3 regions of the Psychrobacillus sp. Z16_25 genome follow, and region 3 is predicted to be linked to each of the others. Evidence: riboswitches for the same ligand, from Rfam matches in the RefSeq annotation. Region 3 holds a riboswitch; each other region holds the start of a gene.
What was found. Region 3 has a riboswitch for lysine ahead of AC1VU3_RS10145 (Na+/H+ antiporter NhaC family protein). Riboswitches for the same ligand answer to the same signal wherever they lie in the genome.
Positions count from the first base shown of each region.

Region 1: linked by a shared signal. The riboswitch ahead of AC1VU3_RS07405 (transporter substrate-binding domain-containing protein) and the one ahead of AC1VU3_RS10145 (Na+/H+ antiporter NhaC family protein) in region 3 are both predicted to bind lysine.
Region 2: linked by a shared signal. The riboswitch ahead of AC1VU3_RS10905 (aspartate kinase) and the one ahead of AC1VU3_RS10145 (Na+/H+ antiporter NhaC family protein) in region 3 are both predicted to bind lysine.

Region 1 is NZ_JBXEOV010000005.1:71,539-74,822, reverse strand. Features, by position in the region: gene AC1VU3_RS07415 (amino acid ABC transporter ATP-binding protein) at 1-220, opposite strand, end outside; gene AC1VU3_RS07410 (amino acid ABC transporter permease) at 234-995, opposite strand; gene AC1VU3_RS07405 (transporter substrate-binding domain-containing protein) at 1,075-1,920, opposite strand; lysine riboswitch at 2,049-2,232, opposite strand; gene AC1VU3_RS07400 (hypothetical protein) at 2,360-2,752, opposite strand; gene AC1VU3_RS07395 (MBL fold metallo-hydrolase) at 2,880-3,284, opposite strand, start outside.
Region 2 is NZ_JBXEOV010000009.1:50,013-53,296, forward strand. Features, by position in the region: gene AC1VU3_RS10900 (YslB family protein) at 199-609, shown strand; gene AC1VU3_RS10905 (aspartate kinase) at 660-1,880, opposite strand; lysine riboswitch at 2,012-2,189, opposite strand; gene uvrC (excinuclease ABC subunit UvrC) at 2,229-3,284, opposite strand, start outside.
Region 3 is NZ_JBXEOV010000008.1:41,687-44,970, forward strand. Features, by position in the region: gene lipA (lipoyl synthase) at 1-410, opposite strand, end outside; gene AC1VU3_RS10145 (Na+/H+ antiporter NhaC family protein) at 508-2,073, opposite strand; lysine riboswitch at 2,220-2,396, opposite strand; gene yunB (sporulation protein YunB) at 2,447-3,220, opposite strand; gene AC1VU3_RS10155 (bifunctional metallophosphatase/5'-nucleotidase) at 3,261-3,284, opposite strand, start outside.

The DNA of each region.
Region 1 (3,284 bases), on a different contig from region 3:
CTTGGTTAGAGGTTAAAATATTTTCTCCGTTATATATAATTTGCCCACCACTTGGCTGTTCTAGGAGATTCACACAACGCAATAAAGTGGATTTACCTGAGCCAGAGGAGCCGATCATACAAACTACTTCTCCTTTTTGGACAGAGAAATTTATATCCCGCAGAACCTCATGTGTGCCAAAGGATTTGCTTAGATGTTGAATATCAATTACTTTTTCCATTTCTACTCCTCCTTTAGTGGTTTTCATTCTTACTTACTGGAATAGTGAGCTGTTGGGGTTGGCCAACTATCATTGTGTAATTTTCAGGACCATCTAGCTTCCTCTCAAAATATCTTAAAATTAATGTGACTGCATACGTCATGACAAAATAGAGGATACAAGCTACAAAGAAAGACTCAAAGTACCGAAAGTTATTTCCTGCGATAGATTTTGTTTGGAAAAATAGTTCTGTTACACCAATTACGTTAAGCACAGAAGTATCTTTTATATTAATAATGAACTGATTTCCCGTTGCTGGTAAAATATTGCGAATTACTTGTGGAAGTACCACGTGGAACATTGTTTGAAAATGATTCATACCAATTGCTTGGGAGGCTTCAAACTGTCCTTTGTCTATGGAGATGATTCCTCCTCTAACTATTTCAGCCATGTAAGCTCCCGTGTTTATGGAAACAATCAGTAAGGCAGCTACTAAAGTATGCAGGTTCCATCCAAAGGCTAAAGCGGAGCCATAAAAGATAACCATCGCTTGTACAATCATAGGTGTTCCTCTAAAGAACTCTATATAAGCTGATAAAAAGAAATTGATACATGTTAAAATAAATTTCTTAATACCTCTTGAAGGCTTTGGAATTGTACGAATAACCCCAGTAAGTAAGCCAATCGCCCCTCCAATAATGGTTCCTATAATAGAGATTAGCAAGGTAATGCCGGCGCCTCGAAGAAACATTGGCCAGTAATTTGTTACGATTGATATGATCCACTCTACACTCATGTTTTCCCCCTATTTAAGACATTCGTTCGTTTATCTGTTTAAAAACCAGCTACTAATTTAGGCAGCTGGTCCATCTTTTTTATTCAGCTGCTGGCTGATTAAGTATTGCTGTATCCATCAGCTTTTGACGTTCTTCTTCACTTATTCCAGCTAGAATCTCATTAATTTTATCGATATCTGGATTTCCTTTTTGCAATCCAACAGCTGTAGCTGTTTCTACTGGATCTGCTTTAAAACCTTCAGTAAACTCTATCATCACAAAGTTTTCATTTGCAGTGGATGCACTTACTCCCTCTGGCCGCTCCGATACATAGCCATCAATCATGCCAGATTCTAGGGCTACTCTCATTGCAGGGAAATTATCAGATGCAGGCTGCTTCTTTACTCCATTGATTTGATCAATCACATTATAATGAGAGGTATTTAATTGTCCCGTTATTTTAGCACCTTTAAAGTCCTGAATAGAGGTTGCTTCCTCATAAGCACTACCCTTTTTTACGACCATGACAAAATTAGAGGTATAGTAATTATCGGAGAAATCAATCGTTTTCTTTCTTTCTTCCGTTGGAGACATTCCGGCAATAATAGCATCAATTTTTCCAGAAGTTAAAGCTGGAACTAAGCCATCCCATTCTAATTTCACCACTTCTAATTCTCTTCCAAGCCCTTCTGCAATTCTTTTAGCAATTTCTACATCATAGCCTCCTGCGTATTCTGCAGCTCCATTAATTTTTATTGCTCCATTTGACTCATCCATTTGCGTCCAGTTAAAAGGAGGATATCCTGCTTCTAAGCCAATTCGAAACACTTCTTTTTCCTCGCTAGCACTAGCATTTCCTGTCTCTTCTTGATTAGATGTACCGCATGACGCTAATAGCATGGTAGCAATTAGAATGGTTAAGAAAATAGTTATCTTGTTTTTCATGTCTATGAATCTCCTTTTTTATAAATGATATGTTCCAAGCAATAAAAAAAGGACAAACATACAAAAAAAGCCCTGAGATGAACTCAGGTCCGTTATGTATGGTTGCCCAGAATTCCTCTACTTTTCCCTAATGAGATAGCACACCATGAGAAACCGGGATGTTTCACATGGACAGTCCTACAGTTATTCACTGTAGACCCAGCATGTAATAACGAGATTATTACACACTTCGGCGACATTTCCTTCTTCCTAGCATCATGGCTTTCTCCTGCTCCTCTAGGAACTGTTAAATATCGCGCCTCTACCTCACTTATGTAAGCGAGGTTTTATTCAATTATTGTTCATAGTCTACATGACCATTTTCTATCTGTCAATGATTCTTTATTACATTTTTTTCTTTTTAATCCATATATAAATTCATATTTCCATTAATTTTCTTCTACTTTTTAATTAATTTCTCCTTTACCAATCTCTCTTTATTCTCCAAGTTGAAGGTTCCTGGGGTATGAGTTGGCAGAGAACCACTTCCTCCTATAATTTCCTCCTCATACTCATAGACATATGCCATTAAATGCTGATTGTCTACCGTTTTTTCCTTAAGTTTATATTCATATCTTGTTATTTCTTTTCCGTTATATTGCTCGATAAACGTCACACCACTTGCTCGATAATTTTCAAGCATCTCTTCCGGAACATCTAATATATACTTTTTTACTTCACCCGACGCCTTTATCTCCCAGCCTAACGAGGATAGGTATTCTTGGTGAGATTCGTTTATACTTTCACATCCAGCGACCAGGAATAGTAACAAAATAAACAGTAGCTTTTTCATTTTTCAGCTCCTATACACAGTTACTATAATAGACGCAATAAAGGAAAGAAACGTTACATACAAAATGACTGCTTACCATAAAAATGAGTAGAGAAAGCGACTATATCTTTCTCTACTCACCACTTTTTTATCGCCACTTTTCATCTAATATATTAAAGGTTAAACGCTCGGGTTTGACGTAGTCATCTGGATCCGATAAGAATATAAGCTCGGGAATATTTCCTGAAAGGTTGTCCAGCTCCTTTTCAAGAGCTTCACGATAGTTTTCTGCGCTAGTAGTAATTGGTGGAGACCAATTATCATGGTGGGTAGGCACAAACACCTTAGGATTTAAAGCCTCTATATACATTCGCGGGTCTCTTAACCCATTTGTATATAGGTTAAAGCCCATAATCGCTCCTAGCTGAACATCTGTCTCAGATAAAGAAGCTAGAATGTTTGTTAACTCTGGTGCCTCTTCTTTAATTGGTCCAGCAGAATCATTCCAAGCAAAGGTAAACTCTCCTACTTGGAATTGGTACATGACCGTACC
Region 2 (3,284 bases), on a different contig from region 3:
CGAATTTATGACATATCCATTGTACTCTCAACATTTTGGAGCGTCAAGGCATGTTTGGGCATTTTGCATATCTTTCCCTCTGTTTCCTCTATAACAGATTGTATCTTTTTTCACAAAGTATTCCTTTTCTCTAGAAAAAGTATTTATGCTAAAATAGAGTAGTAGTTTTGTTAAATTGCGTTGAAAGTAGGGTTGTACATGGGTGAAAGAGAAGAGTCCCAGGTTTCTACCTTCGGGTATGAGCTGTTAAGAGATCACGTTCTCACTTCCATTCTCGGGAAACATGAAAAAGATATTTTATATTGGGCGGGAAAAGATCTTGCTCGAAAATTTCCCCTTTATTCAATGGAAGAAGCTGTCTCATTCTTTCACGAAGCAGGTTGGGGAAAGCTTGAATTAGAGAAATCCACAAAGGATTCCTTGTCCTATCTTTTACATATGTATCATTTACCTCCTAGCGGAGTAAATAGATGCCATAGCTTGGAGGCGGGTTTTCTAGCTGAGCAACATCAAAAAATTGAGGGCTATCTGACAGAATGCTATGATGAGATTACAAAAAAGACAGGAATTGTCTCTTTTCTTATTAAATGGGATGCAAAAAGTAAATAACAAAGAAACTGCCAATCCATGATAACTGGATTGGCTTTTTTATCTGGAGCTTAGTTACTGATTGCCAAACCAAATTCCTCATGCAAAGCATTTGCCGCTTGAATCATATTTTCCTGTGGAACTACTACGGACACTTTTATTTCTGAGGTGCTGACCATTTTAATCGGCACATTTTCCTTTCTCAATCGATCAAACATTTGTGCAGCCACCCCCGGATTAGAGACCATACCTGAACCAACTATTGAAATTTTTGAAAGACCTACTTCAAAATCCGCAAAAGTAAAACCGAGTTGTCCCTTATGGGATTCTAAGACAGAAATCGCCTCCGCAAGGGATTCCTTTTTAATAGAGAAAGATACAGTAGGCTTTACACCGTCAATAATACTTTGGACAATAATATCCACATTTATATGATGATTTGCCAAGGTGGTAAATATGGAGGACAACGATCCATTGAAAGGCACCTCATATTCGATTGTTAACCGTACTATATCTGCTTCAAACGCTACTCCACGAACAATCAGGTTTTTTTCCAAATCTACTTCCTCCTTTAATATAGTACCTTCCCCTTCGTTATAACTCGCTCTAACCCTGAGAGGAATTTTATAGTTTTTGGCAAATTCAACTGCCCTCGGATGAAGCACACCTGCTCCCAAGTTAGCAAGTTCTAGCATTTCATCGTATTCTAACTGTTTTAGCTTTCTTGCATCTCTCACATACCTTGGATCGGACGTATACACACCATCCACGTCTGTATAGATATCGCAAATGTCTGCTTCAATTGCAGCTGCAATCGCTACTGCAGTGGTATCAGAGCCGCCTCTACCAAGCGTCGTAATAGCAGAGTCTTTTGTCATGCCTTGGAATCCTGCTACAATGACTACCTGTCCTTCTGATAAGTAGGATTGAATATTTTCTGATTCTAGTTTTTCAATTCGAGCATTTCTATGTACCTGGTCAGTTATAATGCCTGCTTGCCAACCAGTTAAGGAAATTGCTTTTATTCCAAGGGCATTTAATTGGATAGCCAATAAGGACATTGTTACCTGTTCTCCAGTTGATAGAAGCATATCCATCTCCCTTTTCACTGGTGTGTCCGTAATCTCTGCTGCTAGTTTTTCTAACTCATCCGTTGACTTGCCCATGGCTGACACAACGACAACAATTTGATGCCCCTTTTCTCTTTCTATTCGAATCCGTCTTGCTACATGCTCAATTTTTTCTATAGAACCTACAGATGTTCCTCCAAATTTCATGACAATTCTACTCACGTATTTTTCATCTCCCTTTTTTCTCTATGACATACGTCATCTCGGGTTAACCCCGAGTCTCTGTTGGGATAAAAAAAAGCTTTTCACATATTGTGAAAAGCTAACTCTCATACACGGTCAAAAAGATGTCCATTTGAGATAGCCCTCCAGAATATACATTCTGACAATCCTACATTTCTTAAACGCAGGACCAACATAGAATGAGAAAAGCCATCCTATATTTCGGCGAACAACCCTTTCCTCTACAATCGCAGGAACTTTTCTTCCTCCTGTAGATTACTCTTGTTGACTCGCACCTCTATCTTCACTGAAAAGTGAATATTAAGTTTTTACTAACATAACACAGTATTATTCGGAAGACAAGGAACTTTTTTGAAAATGCTCCACTAATTGTTCGGATAATTTAGCAGGAATACCAGCTTCCATAAATTCTTCCTTTGTAGCTGCTTCCATACGCTTTAAAGAGCCAAAATGCTTTAATAGCTGTTTTTTACGAGTAGGGCCTACTCCTGGAATACCATCTAAAGAAGAGGCAATTGTATGCTTTCCTCTTTGCTGCCTGTGGAAAGTGATAGCAAATCGATGGACCTCATCCTGGATACGCTGAAGAAGATAGAAAGCCTCACTAGTACGTTTCATTGGAATAATTGCAAGCGGATCGCCATAAAGAAGAGAGGAGGTTTGGTGCTTACCATCCTTAGCTAGACCTGCTATTGGAATATCTAATCCCAATTCATCCTCTATAATCTCCCTAGCCGCTTCTATTTGCCCTTTCCCTCCATCAATAATGATTAAGTCGGGAAGTGGAAGATCGTCCTTTAACACTCGTATATACCTTCTCCTTACAACCTCACGCATAGCACCATAATCATCGTGCTTTGCGGCAGTTCGTGTTTTATATTTACGATAATCTTTTTTATGTGCCTTTCCATCGACAAATACGACCATTGCAGATACAGCATCTGTTCCGTGAATATGAGAATTATCAAAAGCCTCTATCCGTTTAGGAGCAGCTATCCCCATTAGCTTACCAAGTTCCTCCACCGCTCCGATTGTTCGTTCTTCTTGTCTTTCAATTAAGTGAAACTTCTCTGTTAATGCAATTTCCGCATTTTTTTGTGCTAGGTCTACTAGGTTTTTCTTAGTACCCTTTTGCGGAACGATTACTTTCATTTGCAAGAGCTCCGTCGCAAGCTCTATATTTGTCGTAGCAGGAACGTATATTTCTTTCGGTTTAATATGCTCAGCCTTTGCATAAAACTGCCCTAGGAAGGTAAGAAACTCTTCTTCTGGATCACGATAAAGCGGGAATAGAGATACGTCTCTTTCTATTAGCTTACCTTGGCGAATAAAAAACACCTGCACACACATCCAACCCTTATCCACCTTGTAGCCAAAGATATC
Region 3 (3,284 bases):
TTTTTTCTTCGGATGGCTCGAATTGTTTCCGCAAACACCTCTGAGCCTCCATCCTTTAGGTCGTCACGAGCTACTGCGGTAACTACTACATGCTTCAGATTCATGATGACAACAGAATCTGCTACACGCTCTGGCTCTGCTAAGTCTAGCTCGGTTGGAAGGCCTGTTTTTACTGCACAGAATCTACAAGCTCGCGTGCAAACTGCTCCCAGAATCATGAAGGTTGCTGTACGTCTAGAACCCCAGCATTCATGTATATTCGGACACTTTGCTTCTTCACACACCGTATGGAGATTATTTTCTCTCATTAATTTCTTTAAGCCTTTATACTCGTCATTCGTGTTTAGCTTAATCTTCAGCCAGTCAGGCTTCCGCTCATGCTCCTTCTTTGGCGGCTTACATGATGTCATTTCTTTACCCCATTCCCCAAATAACATACTATTACTTTTGTCAATGTACCATATTATTTGAATTCAAACAACCTTCAGAAAAGCCATAGAGAAACGTTTAAACTAGCTGTTGACTCCTCTTGCCTTTGATGCTCCAATACAGAAACAGAACGATTATGAGGATGATCACAGTAACAAAGCCTGATAATACAGAGCCTGTTAAACCAAGGACCAAATACCCTATTCCTGCGATGATAGCGCAAATAATTGCATATGGGAGCTGGGTCGTAACATGGTCTAATACATTCACGCCTGCACCTGTCGCAGACATGATAGTAGTATCTGAAATTGGAGAGCAATGATCACCAAATACAGCTCCTGCAAGAACAGATGCAAGCACTGGTAAAATCAAATCTGGCTCTACCGCCATAATGATACTTGCCCCAATAGGAAGAAGAATACCAAATGATCCCCATGATGAACCAGTGGCAAATGCCATAAAAGCAGTTACAACAAATAAAATGAGAGGAAGTATACCAGTTGGTACATTATAGTCTGTAACCAATGATGCTAGGTAGTCACCAGTTCCTAATTCGGTAATCAAAAATCCTAATGACCATGCAAAGATTAAAATAAAAACTGCTACCATCATCGATTGGATTCCCTTTGATAATCCTTTTGTAATGTATTTAACATTAGCATCTGGGTTTACTTTAAATTGTCTTGCATAGAGTAATATAGCCAAAATAGAAGCGACAAGACCTCCTATAAATAAAGAAAAAGGTACATCTGTGTGCTCAAAAATAGTAAAAAGATTTGTGGAGCCTGCAGCTCTATAGCCAGTCCAAACTATACTTATAATAGTTACAACGAGTAGAGAAGCAATAGGCAAGATTAAATCTATTACTTTTCCATAATTATTTTCCGGGAAATGACCAGCAAGATCCCCTGGGTTCACTTTTCCTTTATCATAAAGCTCTCCATCTACAAGAGCACGAGTTTCATGCTTTTTCATTCCCATAATATCAAAGTCTGTCCAAGCTACGAAGAAAACAACAGCTAATGCTGCAATTACATAGAAGTTCATAGGAGCCATATAAACAAATGCCTGCAAGGGAGTATACTCCGTAATAGCATGAGTAGAAAATATGAGACCTAATTGAGCTATCAAAAATGCCCCCCAGCTAGACACTGGCGAAATAACACAAATAGGTGCAGAGGTCGAATCGATAATATATGCAAGCTTTGCTCGAGATACTCTGTATGTATCAGTAATTGGTCTTGCAATCTGCCCTACTGCTAAAGCATTAAAATAATCATCAATAAAAATGATGACACCGAGGCATGCAGTTAATAGCTTAGACCCTCTTCTTGTGGTGATTCTCTTTACTGCCCAATTTGCAAAGGCTTTACTACCACCTGAAAGACTGACAAAGGCGGTGATAATTCCAAGAAATAAAATAAATAATAGAATATAAATATTGTACATGTTGAAACCATCATCCCAGAAAGAAACGCTAAAAGATTCCCACAAAAGACGAAGAGAACCTATCAATGAAAATTCTTCGCTCAGGAATGCTGCAGAAACGATTCCAAGCCCAAGTGATAATAATACTCTTTTTGTTAATAAAACCATCACAATCGCAAGTAGTGGTGGTATCAATGAATAAATAGTGCCTTCCATTATTGCTCCTCCTTTTAAACATGTATACTACTGTCTGCCCCAATTAATGGAGTGAGAAACGCTCCTCCAAGCGGGCGATTCAAAAACTAAAAAGACTAACCTAAGTAAATTTAGGTTAGCCTCTACGTTGAATAGTAATATGTTCATCTACGTGTAGCTCCCCATCTGTTTTCCAACAGATGACAGTGTTATTTTTATTCAAAATAACCCCAACTAGATTGCTTGACGACAAATCTAATTTCGGCAATGCTTCCTTTCTTGTACGATCAACGGTGTCACCCTTCTGTACAATACTATTAAGCAATGCAGCCTCTACCTAATGTGTATTTATTTTATTCTATCATAACAGGAAATTTTAAAAAGTGAAGGTTTTTTAATCTTCAGGTAACGGTATTGGCACTTCAACCGAAGGAGCTGCCTCACCATCACCCCCTGTGTAAATATATGGAACCTGACCTTGAACCAATCCCATCGCTACCGGAATATTTTGTTCCACTACACTTATTTTACTTGCCAGTGGAACTATTATCTGTACGCTTACTTTTATGTGGATGGTAACTTCTACATAGGCATTATTGATTCCAAACTCCGTAATCTTCGTTTCTACATTTGACTGGACGTTCCCGATCACATGAAAGCGTATAGGAATCTTTGGACCTAGATTTCCAATTAGAGGTATGTTGGTTGCCTGCCCCATTGGAACAAAAAACACAACCCCTCCTTGATCCTCCATCGTTTGCTTGTCATACTCAATATCATCTAAATAAGGGAGACTGGATAGATTTCCACGCTCTGCCTGCTCCAAATGTGCTTGGACTAAGCTGTTCGTATCCGCCAACACCCTATTAATTATTTCCGTATTAAACTTTGTCGTTACCATTGTCTTACTTTCTGTAGGTACTTGCTCAATGATATCGTTCACATCAAGCACGTTTGATGTTCTTGAATTTATTGCCTTACTAATAACCATAGAAGCTATCTTGTTTGTTTGAACCTCTGCATAATCGAGATAGGTTGGTGTCAGCTGGGCATTTACATAATAGAATACCCCAGCAACCGATAGGAGAAAACTTGCTAAAAAGATAGCTAGCTTTGTCTGAGTTCTAATATGAAATGTATGTCGCTGTCTTCTTTTGTGATAAAACAAGTAAAAAATCCCCCTTGTTACTTATATGTAACAAGGGGAATCAGTATGAGCGATATTCATAATT